DNA from 3 places in the Paraburkholderia sp. CHISQ3 genome. Region 1 is predicted to be linked to each of the others. Evidence: predicted binding sites of a transcription regulator. Region 1 holds the regulator's gene; each other region holds the start of a gene.
The links. The regulator LexA, encoded in region 1, represses DNA repair genes until DNA is damaged. The targets are predictions, from matches to a motif close to ACTGTATNNNNATACAGT.
Positions count from the first base shown of each region.

Region 2: a site for LexA is predicted at 2,936-2,953, ahead of recA (recombinase RecA). Genes of this name have one in related genera too.
Region 3: a site for LexA is predicted at 2,747-2,764, ahead of imuA (translesion DNA synthesis-associated protein ImuA). Genes of this name have one in related genera too.

Region 1 covers NZ_JALPRG010000010.1:298,151-302,464, forward strand. The annotation lists gene nodI (nodulation factor ABC transporter ATP-binding protein NodI) at 1-553, opposite strand, end outside; gene M0D65_RS23915 (universal stress protein) at 831-1,298, shown strand; gene M0D65_RS23920 (DUF2939 domain-containing protein) at 1,339-1,983, opposite strand; gene M0D65_RS23925 (hypothetical protein) at 2,001-2,339, opposite strand; gene lexA (transcriptional repressor LexA) at 2,361-3,011, opposite strand; gene M0D65_RS23935 (sulfate ABC transporter substrate-binding protein) at 3,311-4,314, shown strand, end outside.
Region 2 covers NZ_JALPRG010000002.1:759,009-763,322, forward strand. The annotation lists gene sucC (ADP-forming succinate--CoA ligase subunit beta) at 1-44, opposite strand, end outside; gene M0D65_RS07145 (DUF2889 domain-containing protein) at 41-817, opposite strand; gene recX (recombination regulator RecX) at 966-1,769, opposite strand; gene recA (recombinase RecA) at 1,777-2,856, opposite strand; gene M0D65_RS07160 (response regulator transcription factor) at 3,113-3,889, shown strand; gene M0D65_RS07165 (sensor histidine kinase N-terminal domain-containing protein) at 3,904-4,314, shown strand, end outside.
Region 3 covers NZ_JALPRG010000003.1:405,334-409,647, forward strand. The annotation lists gene M0D65_RS08820 (error-prone DNA polymerase) at 1-576, opposite strand, end outside; gene M0D65_RS08825 (DNA polymerase Y family protein) at 583-2,058, opposite strand; gene imuA (translesion DNA synthesis-associated protein ImuA) at 1,988-2,728, opposite strand; gene M0D65_RS08835 (hypothetical protein) at 2,860-3,180, shown strand; gene M0D65_RS08840 (hypothetical protein) at 3,191-3,574, shown strand; gene M0D65_RS08845 (carotenoid oxygenase family protein) at 3,612-4,314, opposite strand, start outside.

The DNA of each region.
Region 1 (4,314 bases):
GTGCGAGCAGCGAGCGCAGCCGTTCCCAGATCAGATGACGCGCCTGCGGGTCGAGACCTGTGGTCGGTTCGTCCATGATCAGCACATCGGGATCGTTGACGAGTGCGCGTGCCAGCGTCAGCCGCCGGCGCATGCCACCGGATAGCTCGCTGACGCGCGCGTGAGCCTTGCTTTCGAGCCGCGCGAATTCGAGTAGCGACGGTACCAGGGCGCGCGTCTCTGCGGCGCTCAGGCCGAAGTAGCGGCCAAACACCATCAGGTTTTCGCTGACGGTGAAGTCGGGGTCGAGATTATCGAACTGCGGCACGACGCCAACACGCATACGCGCAAAGCGTGCGCGTTCGGGGATCGCTTCGCCGCACAGGCGGATCGTGCCCGCATCGGGCGACGCGATACCGAGCAGCATGCGTAGCGTGGTCGTTTTGCCGGCACCGTTCGGCCCAAGCAGACCGAAACATTCGCCAGCCTGCACATGAAACGACAGGCCATCGACGACGATCTTGTCGCCGTAGCGTTTTTCAACCTGCTGAAACTCGATTGCGGCATCTGACATGGACGACGAGGGCTCCGGGAACAAAAAACTGCAGCGGAAACGAAACGGCGAACGCGCTGTCTGCGCGCGATGCAGGCCATGCGTAAGCCACGGGTGCCTATTCTAGGGTATCGATGCATTCGTCGTAGCTGCTTTGGTGCTGTTTCGCATCGTTTTGCACCGCCGCATGCCCCATTGCAGGGCCTCGAATACCTGGCGTTTTCCATCCCTTGCAACCTGAATTGCGGTGCACCATGATTGAATCGAATGCCGCGATAGGCGCGGAAGGGAGATGACGATGGCGAGCTACCGAAAGATTCTGTTGTGCTACGACGGCTCGCGTGAAGGCCGCAAGGCGTTGCGTTGCGGCGCGGACCTGGCACTGGACCTGAAAGCTGAAACGCATTTGCTGTCGGTTGTTGATATGCGCTCGAGCATCGCGCAAAGCGCAGGGTTGCTAACCGATGTTGCGTGCGGCAGCTTCGAGAAAACCGCGCGCGACATTCTTCAGGAAGGCGTCGACTGGCTGACCGAGCGCGGTGTGAACGCGCAAGGGCACTTTGCGTTCGGCCATCCTATCGACGAGATCGCGAATCTCGCGAACCAGTTGCAGGTCGATCTGCTCGTAGTGGGACATCGATGCCGTACTGGCCTGTCGCGTTGGTGGATGGGTGCGGGTAACACGCCGCTGCTAGACCGCGTGTCGTGCAGCATCCTGGTGGCGTGTTCATCGGTGCAAGAGCAGCAACAACAAGAGGCTGCCTGAATCTCGGAGGCAATGCATGCAGACGGCACTAGCGTTCGAACTAGCGTCCGTTCAGATCGACGGCGGATAGCTTCCACGAAAACAGACCGTCGCGATGCAGAATGGCTGAGTAACGTGTATCGCCTACGCCGTGCCGATACGTGATGACGAATTCATTCAGCCCGCGATAGCCGGCAGTGGTTTGCGGCGGCTGCGGGGGCTGTGTTGAAGGCGGTGTCGTACCACCGGGCGCCGGCGCAACGTCGGTTGCCGGGCTCGCCGCAGTTTGAGACGGCGCAGGGGGCCGCTCGCCGGGTTCACCGCGCGGCGGTATACCGTTCAGCAACGCGGCAACGCCATCCGGTGTTGCATACGCATCGACCAGCGGACCAATCAATGCCACACCGATCATCGCGCCCAATGCGGCGAGTGGATTGCCGTTGCTCTTCGCATCGAGCCGTTGCGCGAGCAGGGCAGTGACCTGCTGTTTCAGGCTTTCGCGCAACGCGGGGAAATCGACGTATTGGTCGACGGTTGCCGCATCGCGTGCGTCGGCGGCGCGCTTCAACCGGTCGAGCGTCATATAAGGCGACGCGTAGCTGAACCCCAGGATCGCGACGATCGCAATCACGATCACGACGATAACCAGTGGTTTGCGGATGCTGCCTTGCTGCGATCCGCGTCTACCGTTGACTGTCCCTGCCATTGCCTGCCGTTCTCCGTTTATTCGAACAGCGCACCCTGAATGCCGGCACGTTCTTCGGCGATCGCACGATCAATCATCCGGCATACGGCATCCATCGTACCGACCATGATGAGTCGCTTCGACCCATGGTACACGCGCACCGGAGCACGACGCGCCGGTTCGACGTTGAGACCCGCATTCAGCGACACGCGAGCGAATGCCGGCAACGACGACGGCAGGATGGACGAGCTAGTGGGAGCTTCATCGAACAGCGATGGCGCACCGTCTGCTTCGAGCGGGGCACACGGGACGACACCGCGCAAATGGCGCAGACGTCCGAACTGGCGGAAAGGCAGCAGGCGGGCAAGGCGTTCCATGAATCTCTCCAGACGACAGGTTCAGAATTCGGTAGGCCGGATCAGCCCTACCGCGATGCCTTCGAGCGCGAAGTCGTCGCTCCCGGCTTCGACAAAGATGTTTTCGTAGTCGGGGTTCTCGGCGATCAGCTCAATGCCGTTCGGTCGCCGCTTCAGACGCTTCACCGTCACGTCGTCGCCAAGCCGCGCGATGATGATCTGGCCGTCTTTCGCCTCGCTTTTTTTCTGCACCGCGAGCAGATCGCCGTCGAAGATACCGGCGTCGCGCATCGACAGCCCGCGCACCTTGAGCAGGTAGTCCGGCTTGCTCGAAAAGAGCGCCGGGTCGCAGGCGTAGTGCTGGGAGATATGTTCCTGGGCGAGGATCGGGCTACCTGCCGCGACGCGGCCGACCAGCGGCAGCGACAGTTGCATCAGGCTCGCATGTGGCAGCGTGAACTGATGCGGTGCGTCGTCGAGGTTGCGTACCAGACGGATACCGCGCGACGCGCCCGCCGCCAGTTCGATCACGCCTTTGCGTGCAAGCGCCCGCAGGTGCTCTTCTGCGGAATTGGCCGAGCTGAAGCCCAGCTCGGCGGCGATCTCCGCCCGCGTGGGTGGGAAGCCGGTGCGCTCGATTGCGCGCTGGATCAGTTCGAAAACCTGTTGCTGTCGTGCGGTGAGTTTGGTCATAGCGCCACTGTATGGATAGACAGGTGACTGTATTTTTATACAGTATTCGGCACATATCAAGCGTTACTTTAAGTTCGTCCTCTAGAGGGGCCGCTGCAGCACCGCAATTGGCTGCCAAAACACCCATTTGCATGCCGCAACGCCGCGCCCAGCCGCCATTACCACTTTTGAGTATTAAAGAATGAGGAAACATTATTTTTAATGATGTAAGCCGTTCGATAGACTGGCCTCGACCTGATCGTCATCAGGCGCACAACAACATACATAGCCAGCACAACCACACCGCACGGAGAAACTGGATGGTCTATCGCATTACGGGGTTTGCAGACAGGACGAAACATCTCGTTGCCGCACTGGCGCTGGGCGCCGCGGCAGCAGTCGGCATCGTGTCGCACGCACAGGCGGCGGATACGACGCTGCTGAACGTGTCGTACGACCCGACACGCGAGCTGTATCAGGACATCAACCAGGCATTCGGCAAGCAGTGGAAGGCGCAGACCGGCGAAACGATTACCTTCAAGCAGTCGCACGGCGGCTCGGGCGCACAGGCGCGCTCGGTGCTGGACGGCTTGCAGGCGGACGTCGTGACGCTCGCGCTGGCCTACGACATCGACGCGCTCGCGAACAAGGGCCTGCTCGACAAGAACTGGCAGAAGCGTCTGCCCGACAACGCGTCGCCCTACACGTCGACGATCGTGTTTCTTGTCCGTAAGGGCAACCCGAAGCAGATCAAGGACTGGAACGACCTGACGAAGCCGGGCGTATCGATCGTCACGCCGAACCCGAAGACCTCGGGCGGCGCGCGCTGGAACTATCTCGCTGCGTGGGCCTATGCACTGCATCAGCCGGGCGGCAACGAGCAGACAGCCAAGGAATTCGTCTCGAAGCTCTATAAGAATGCGGGCGTGCTCGACTCGGGTGCGCGCGGTGCGACGACGAGCTTCGTGCAACGCGGGATCGGCGATGTGCTGATCGCATGGGAAAACGAAGCGTTCCTGTCGCTGAAGGAATTCGGTCCGGACAAGTTTGAGATTGTCGTGCCGTCGGTGAGCATTCTGGCTGAGCCGCCGGTTGCCGTGGTCGACAAGGTCGTCGAGAAGCATGGCACGCGCAAGCTTGCCGAGGCCTACCTGAACTTCCTGTATAGCCAGGAAGGTCAGGAGATCGCTGCAAAGAACTTCTACCGTCCGCGTTCGAATAAGGTGCCGGCCGCGCTGACCGACAAGTTTCCGAAGCTGAAGCTGTACACGGTCGACGATACGTTCGGCGGCTGGACGAACGCACAGAAGACGCATTTTGCCGA
Region 2 (4,314 bases), on a different contig from region 1:
AATTTCCGCAGGATTTCCTTACCCTGGTACTCGTGAATCTTCATGCGTGATTCCCTTCAGTCTGAGAGTTGGATTGAACTTGATTGCTGTTTTTATCGCTGGTGTCAGTCGTATCGTTTGCATTGGCTGCATTGGCTGCGGCGTTTGCGCACGGCTCGCCGGCTGCTGCGGCCCGAGCGGAGCGTGGCGCGTGGCCGTGCCAGCGCGGATAAAACTGTCGAACCGCCTCGCCATCGAATCGCAGCGCGTGGCAGCGACCGAGCTGGAAAGGCGGTTTGTCGATTGAACGGGTGGGTTGTGTGGTGCTGCTTGCGTTGTCTGTGCCGTTGCTTGCGTGACCTTCGCTGCCTTGCTCGTGCTTGCCGTCGGGGCCGCCGTTTTTCGTGTTCCAGACGTCACCCGCGAATGCCTGAATGGCCGCGGTAGGCAGGACTGCGCAGAGCTCGGTGAGATGCGTGCAGCCCGCGGTACCGGCCAGCAGGCGGGTAGCGTCGCGACGAAAGTTGTTGAGCAGATTGAGCCCGATGAGGGCGCGATAGGCGGAATTGGCGGTTTCGCACTGACCGGGATAGGGCACCCAGTCGGACGACGTTTCGGCGTCGACGACGGTGAGCTTGCTATCGATCGTGATGCGAAGCCAGAGTTCATGGATCGGCAGGCCATTGGGCCGGACACCCGACGCAAGCGCCACATCGCGTGGCTTCTGGTCGGTCAGGCACGCCTCGATGTCCCACAAGCCATCGGCACGCTCATAGGCTTCCGCATGGATTGCGCGACGGTGGCGCAACTGACGGGAGACGGGCGGGGAAAGCGGCATGCGGGACGGAAGGCCGGATTGGAAAACCGCCTGATTTTAGCATATCGAGTATTTGAGACATCTTGGAGTCAGCCGTGGGAGGCTGGCGGGCTGGACTTTCGCGCGATGTCTGCGGCGATGCAGCATCGTAGACGGCAACGCGAAGCAGCTAGTCGCCACTCCACTCGTCGTCGATGCCCTTCAGAATCTTTCCGATGATGGACTGAGAGAATCCGCGCGCCATCAGGAACCGCGCTTGCCTTGCGCGCTCGGCGACTGTGGCGGGAAGTGCACCATACTTTTTGCGCCAGACAGCCTGCGCCCGCGCCATTTCGGTTTCGCGCAACTGTGCGCCGGTTTCTTCGATCAGCGTCTGGCTCACCGCGTGGCGCTTCAACTCACTTACGATCCGGCTCGCTCCAACACGCGACGCCCTCCGATTGATCAGGCTTTCCGCAAAGCGCGAGTCGGAGAGCCAGCCATCGCGCTCGAGTTCGTCGAGCAATGCTTCGAGTGGATCGGCTTCGTCGGCGAACGGCATCAGCTTGCGCGAGAGTTCGGCGCGGCTGTATTCGCGGCGGGACAGGTAGCCGAGCGCTCGACCTTTTAGTGAGCGACCCGGACGCGTAGTGCGTGCGGTGGGGTCGGTGTCGGTGGATTTTGTGGCGGAACCTGACTCGTCACGAGCGCGACGCGAGCGGCTATAGACCGTTTCTGACGAAGAAGTATCGGCACCTGGGGCGCTCGCCCCATCTGGGCGATGCGAATCTCGAGCGGGCCGGGACCAGCCGGAAGATCGGCGGGTGCTTCTATCGGAGTTCAGACCCGCAGCGCGGTCGTGATCGTCGAAAGACTCGAATGGATCAGCCGATGAATCAGACGCAGCCGCGGGACCGGATGATCCACGCGACCCGTCATCACGCTGGCCGCCGGCGCGCCTTGTATCGGACACCGGCCGGCCCTTGCGTATCACGCGACGATTACTCCTCTTCGTCGGCGACTTCAGCAGCGGCGCCAACAGGTGCAGCGGACGCCATCGCGTTCACACCGAGCGATTCACGAATACGGTTTTCGATTTCACGCGCGATGTCCGGATTTTCACGCAGGAATTCGCGAGCGTTGTCTTTGCCCTGGCCGATACGATCACCGTTATAGCTGTACCAGGCACCCGCCTTGTCGACGATCTTGGCCTGCACGCCCAGGTCGATGACTTCGCCCTGACGCGAAATACCCTCGCCATACAGAATGTCGAAAATCGCTTCGCGGAACGGCGGCGCCACCTTGTTCTTGACCACCTTCACGCGCGTCTCGTTGCCGATCACTTCATCGTTCTTCTTGATCGAACCGATACGGCGGATATCCAGACGCACCGACGCATAGAACTTCAGCGCGTTACCGCCCGTCGTGGTTTCCGGATTGCCAAACATCACACCGATCTTCATCCGGATCTGGTTGATGAAGATGACGAGGCAGTTGGTCCGCTTGATCGTGCCGGTCAGCTTGCGCAGTGCCTGCGACATCAACCGTGCCTGCAAGCCCGGCAGCGAATCGCCCATCTCGCCTTCGATTTCGGCCTTCGGCACCAGTGCCGCCACCGAGTCGATCACGATCATGTCGATCGAGCCCGAGCGCACCAGCGCGTCGGCGATTTCGAGCGCCTGTTCGCCGGTATCCGGCTGCGACACCAGCAGGTCGGACACGTTGACGCCAAGCTTGCCCGCGTACTGGATGTCGAGCGCGTGTTCCGCGTCGATAAACGCCGCCGTGCCGCCGATCTTCTGCATTTCGGCAATGACCTGCAGCGTCAATGTGGTTTTACCCGACGATTCCGGCCCGTAGATTTCGACCACCCGGCCGCGCGGCAAACCGCCGACGCCCAGTGCGATGTCGAGCCCCAGCGAACCCGTGGAGACCACCTGGATGTCCTCGACCGCTTCCCCAGCGCCGAGCCGCATGACCGACCCCTTGCCGAACTGCTTTTCGATCTGCGCGAGCGCGGCGGCAAGCGCCTTGCTCTTCTCAGCAGTCAGTCCAGCCGGGCCTTTCTTGCTTTCTTCCATGAATCGTCCTTTGCTATGATGATCGGCGTCTGAGGTGGTGGAGCAACCTGTTTTACCAGGTTGCACACCGAACGCAGATACTGTATAAAAAAACAGTAGTTTTGGCAAGCCCGGAATTGAAGTTGCGCGCACGCCACGTCACGCTATGTCACGGCGCACGCGTCCAACCGGACCGCCAACACTACCCACAAGATTTCCGGAGACCGCTGCGCGCCAGGTGCATCCCCGGCGCCGGCAATGCCAGGCTGGACGCACCATGCGAATTCTGATTGCCGAAGACAACAGCATACTCGCGGACGGTGTCGTTCGATCACTCCGCCAATCGGCCTATGCCGTCGACCACGTGAAGAACGGCGTCGAAGCCGATACCGCCCTGTCGATGCAAACCTTCGACCTGCTTATCCTGGATTTAGGATTACCGCGCATGTCCGGGCTTGAAGTGCTGCGCCGCCTGCGCGCGCGCAATTCGAACCTGCCAGTGCTGATACTGACGGCCGCCGACAGCGTCGACGAACGGGTGAAGGGCCTCGATCTCGGCGCCGACGACTACATGGCCAAACCGTTTGCACTCAACGAGCTCGAAGCACGCGTGCGCGCGCTGACGCGGCGCGGCGCGGGGGGCGGTCCGACGGTAGTGCGGCATGGTGCGCTGTCGTTCGATCAGGTGGGTCGGATTGCCTGTATCAACGAGCAGGTGGTCGAGTTGTCGGCACGCGAACTCGGCCTGCTCGAAGTGCTGCTGCAGCGAGTCGGCCGGCTCGTCTCGAAGGAACAACTGGTCGATCACCTGTGCGAATGGGGCGAGGAAGTCAGCAACAACGCCATCGAGGTCTACGTTCACCGGCTGCGCAAAAAACTGGAGCCGGGCGGCGTACGCATCGCCACGGTGCGCGGCCTCGGCTACTGCCTTGAGAAAGCCGCGCCGGTTGCCGCCGCCGCAGGCGAGCCGCAGGCGTTTGCCAACACCCCAAACACCGCCGAGCCCGCACCACCGGCATCGCCCGGAATGCCGGCCAACCAGCACTATAGATAGACGGCAACGTATTCATGCCCGCCCGCGCAGACCGCGCCACTGCGCCCATCGCCCCTTCGGCGGATCTCGACGAAGCGCGCGACGCCAGCTACGCCAACCCGTTCGCCCCACCCGACGAAACCGAAGCCGCCGCGGCGGCGCGCCCGCGCTCGCTGTTCGGCGAGATTCTCGACTGGATGCTGGCGCCGCTTCTGCTGCTGTGGCCGATGAGCATCGCGGTCACGTATCTGGTCGCCAAATCGATTGCCAACGGCCCGTTCGATCGCGCGCTCGAAACCGACGCTTACGTGCTGGCGCGCCAGATCCATCCGGTGAACGGCGTCGCCGAGCTGTCGCTGCCCGATTCGACGCGCGAATTCCTGCGCGCGGACAACATCGATAACGTGTTCTTCCAGGTGCTCGGTACGCGCGGCGAACTGGTCGCC
Region 3 (4,314 bases), on a different contig from region 1:
AACATATTCGAGCGCGCCGCGATGGATGTCGTCCATGGCGCGCTGATGCAGGATCAGTCCGCACCAGGCACGACCCGGGAACGTCTCGTCGAGCCACTCGATCTGTGCATCCAGCCGCTCTTCCTGCGCCGGAAATTCCGGTACGAGGATGGCGAGGCAATCGGGCATGCCGCGCAGGTGACCGTACTGCGGGTCAGGGCGCGACAGGTCTTGTGGCGTCAGCCGGTATTGGCCCTTCGGTGCGCGGGTGCGCGCGAGCGTGATCAGCTCGGACAGGTTGCCGTAGCCCTCGCGGTTCTGCGCGAGCAGGATCAGCCCGAATGCCGGCGAACCGTCGGCATGAACGAGCCGGAAATACGAACCGATGACGAGCGGCAACTTCGCGGTTTCTGCGGCGACGTGTGCGCGCACGGCACCGGCCAGCGAGCATTCGTCGGTGATGGCGAGTCCTGCGTAGCCGAGTTGCACGGCGCGTGCCACGAGTTCATCGGCATGCGATGCGCCGTGCAGGAACGAGAAATTCGACAGGCAGAACAGCTCGGCATAGGCCGGCAGGGGGCGGACAACTGGATTCATCGCATGTCATCCGAAGAGTCCGTGCAGGAACCAGTGCGGATCGTTTTCGTCGCGGCTGCTGATGAGTTCGCGATAGATCCAGTAGCACGACTGGTCGTCGGCCTGGGCGACGAAGTAGTCGCGCTTGACGAGTTGCTCGTCGAACCAGCCGGCCTCGATGCGCTCGCCGGTCGAGGCCATTTTCAGCGGCGAGCCGTAGAACGGCCGATTGTTGCGCATCAGCAGTTGCACTGGCGTTTCGAGCAGCCATGTGGGGCGGGGTAGCCCGGCGGGTAACGGCATGGGCTGACCTGCTTGACCCGACTGGCCAAGCGGCACCCAGCGGTTGGCGACTTCCGGCCGATGATCGGCACCCGGCATGGGGCGCAGCACGTTCTCGTTGCCGAGGCGCGCCGCCAGCAGCTCGACGAGCCGCGCATGATCTTCCGCCGAACCACCCGGTTCCTGGAAGAGCGTGCCCGAAGGCGGTTCGGCGGCCTGGACCTGGGCAGCGTCGAGCCGCAACGCGATGACCGGCGCCTCGAGTGTGAGGCGCGCGAGCCGTTCGCGGAGCAGACGGAGCAGATGGTCTTCGCGCCATGCCGGCTCGCCGAGCGCGATTTCGATGACAGTAGGGGCAATGGCGAGCCGGCCGCGCTCGTGTTCCAGCAGCAACTGCACGCCGGTCACCGCCAGTTGCTTCGCGCACAGCCAGCCGCATAGCTGCACGACCAGCCGATGCGCGGCAAAGAGCGCGCCTTCGGTATGTTCGAGACGATCCGGCAATTCGATGCGGGCAGAAAAGGTGGGCGGCAAGTCGAGCCAGTCGAACAGTTCGGGGGCGGTACCGAATGCGCGATCGAGCGAATCGAGCAGGTGCTCGCCGCAGCGGCGTTGCAGGCCCGCGCGCGGCAGCCGCCGCACGTCGGCAATCGTTTCGCAGCCAAGGCCGGCAAACCAGTCGACGAACGGTCGCACTTCGATGACCGACCATAGCGGCACGGTGGCGAGGTGCCGTTCGAGCGAGCGCATTTTCAGCAGGCGGCGGTTGCCGCGCTTCGCGAGCAGCCACGCACCCTGGCCGGTCGGCGCGAGACTCACGCGCGCGCTGAAGCCGAGCGTGGTCAGCAACGCCTTCGCTGCGCGGCACAGATTCAACACGCCGCCAAAGAGCCGCAGGCTGGCGCTGATATCGACGATGACCGTGGCTTCTTCGACCAGCGCGACCTCCGGCGAGAACTGCATCAGCGTGACCGCGACGGCGCGCTGCGCGTCGAGTTCGCGCGCCACGTCGCGCTCGAACATCTCGACGCCGGGCGCGAGCGTGAGCACGCCGCCGCGCTTCATGCCGGGACGGATACCGGCCGCGCGGGCCGTGCGGCTGGCGACCAGTACCCGGTCCTGCTCCAGTACCGCGCAGCCGTGCGCCGGCTCAGGCAGCCACTTCGGCCTGAAGACCTCGAGCTGCAACCGGGGCAAGTGGACGGCGAGCAGTACGCGCATGGCGGGAAAACAGTACCGGTGTGGGTTGAAGGGGAAGCGACAGAGGTTCGGTGCGCAACGGACCTCGTCGCTTGACGATGTCGACGCTCAGGCCGTCGCCGCAAGCGCGCAGGGCCAGTCGCAGCAACGCGGGCGAAGCGTCTTTCGCGGCCGCCAGCGGCCGGATCATCACGAAGAGCGTGTCCGACGACTGCGCAGCGAGATGCAGCCGCCGTAACGACGACGTCTGCACGTGCTGCCCCCAGAACAGCAGCGCGCCGCAACTGCCGGCGCGCAGGATCTGTTCGGCGGCCCAGAGCGCGTCGACGGTTTTCGCCGCTTTGACCAGCATCAGCCGGCTGAGCGGCACGCCGATATAGTCGAGCCCGGGGCCGTTCGGAACGTGCGGCGGCCGGACCAGCGCGATGGGGCGTTTGTTGCCGATGCCGCTGATGCCGCCGGTCGCACCGAGCGCCGGCGCCAGCAACCGCATTTCGCCGACGCCCGCCTGCTGGACCAGCAGGTCGATGAGTGCGCCGACCGGCCAGCCGCCGCCGGGTAGTTCCGCGGAGAGCGCGGCGTAGCCGGTGTCGAGCGTGCGCGCATGGTGGCGCGCGAGCTGCGACGCCCGCCAGAGCGACGGATGCAGGTCTTCCGGATGAGACGCGAACGCGGAGGGAGAAGAAGGCATCGGCTGATTGCAAAAATCACTGTATATATGTACAGTATCCTACACCGAAAACCGGAACGGCAAACTGCTACTTTCCGGCACTCATCCAGGTCAGCAGGAATTGAACGACACAAGGTAATGGAGAGCGAATCATGTATGTCCGCACTATTGCGCTGACCACGCTACTCTTCGGCGCGGCCTCGGTCGTCCATGCGGAGACCTACATCGAAATCTGGAATCCGCCGGAGGCGCGTGCGCATCCGCCTGTGCCGCGTGTTTCTCGCAGTACGCGGTCGCATGCCGGTGTGTCGGTGCCGCGTCTGGCCAAACGGGTGACCGAGCCCACGCTGCCCGGCGAGTCCGCGCCGACGTCCGCGCAGGCGTTGGCGCAGTCGCCGAAGAAGCGCGGTGTGCCTGCCATCCCCATGCTGCCCCGCAAGATCGGCCCGGACGGCCGTGTCCTGCAGGTCTGAGCGAGTGCCCGTGACTCCGGATGCAAATGAACCCGGCAAGCTACCGTCTGCCGCTGAACTCAGCGCCCATTCCACAGCAGCCTTGCTGTGCTATCTGGCCGTGAGCGAACTGGCGGCAGTCGTACTTCACGACACACCATCAACGGATGCGCAACTGGTCGAATCCGCGCGCATCTGGCTCGCGCGCCACGCGCTCGATGCGGGCTGGCTCGAACGGGTGACGTTTGCCCGCAAGGCACGTCGCATCGCGAAGCGCTTCGTCGTCGGGCAGACATGGTCCGCCGCACAGTTGCAGCCGTCGAACCTGTTCCTCGATGCGACCACCATGAATCCGGCAGACCCGGTCGTGGCGCAGGTCTGGCGCGCATGCACCGACGCCGATGCTGTGAACTGACTGTGCTTCGTCACTACCGAAGGACGGCGAAATTCGTTCAACTGGGTGCAGCGACCTGGTAATCATTGGGTAACCAGGCCCCATGAAATCCAGCGGGAATTCGCCTGGGCAGATGTACCGTTGCGATCGGAGCGTTGTCTATATTCTTGCCGTCGAGAATGACCAGATCACTGGTATCCGTTGCCTGGCGATAGACACATACGAGCAGCCAGCCATCGTCTTCGACAGAGGCGCCGGGGCGCGCCACGAAGACCGGTTCGCTGTTCTGGTCACCTTCGGGAACGCTATATCGCTGTAGTGAACCGGACTCGAGATCATAGCGAACGACACCGCGAAATTCGGTATTGGTCGGTTGTTCCGCGGCATAGAAAAATCGATAGGGACGGCCGGTTCGTCCTTCGTTGATGCGAGGCAGTTCGATATGGATATCCGCGATTTGTCTTTCCGCCACGGTTCCGTTGTCGAGGTCGATGACGTAGCGCCACGGAATGCCCAATGGAGCGGTCTCGAATGTTGACCCTCCATCAGCGAGACGAAAATATCGGGGATATCGAATCGCATCCAGCACAACGGTCGCCTCGTCGGCGTCGTACGCATTCAGCACGTGCTGGATAAAGCACGGCGCTATGTCAAACCAGCGCAGCTCGCCGCCATGGCGAGGCATGATCCCGAGCCTCGCCTGATGGTCGTCGCGCCAACGCAATGGCATTCGATATCCTCTCGACAGCATCGAGAAGTCG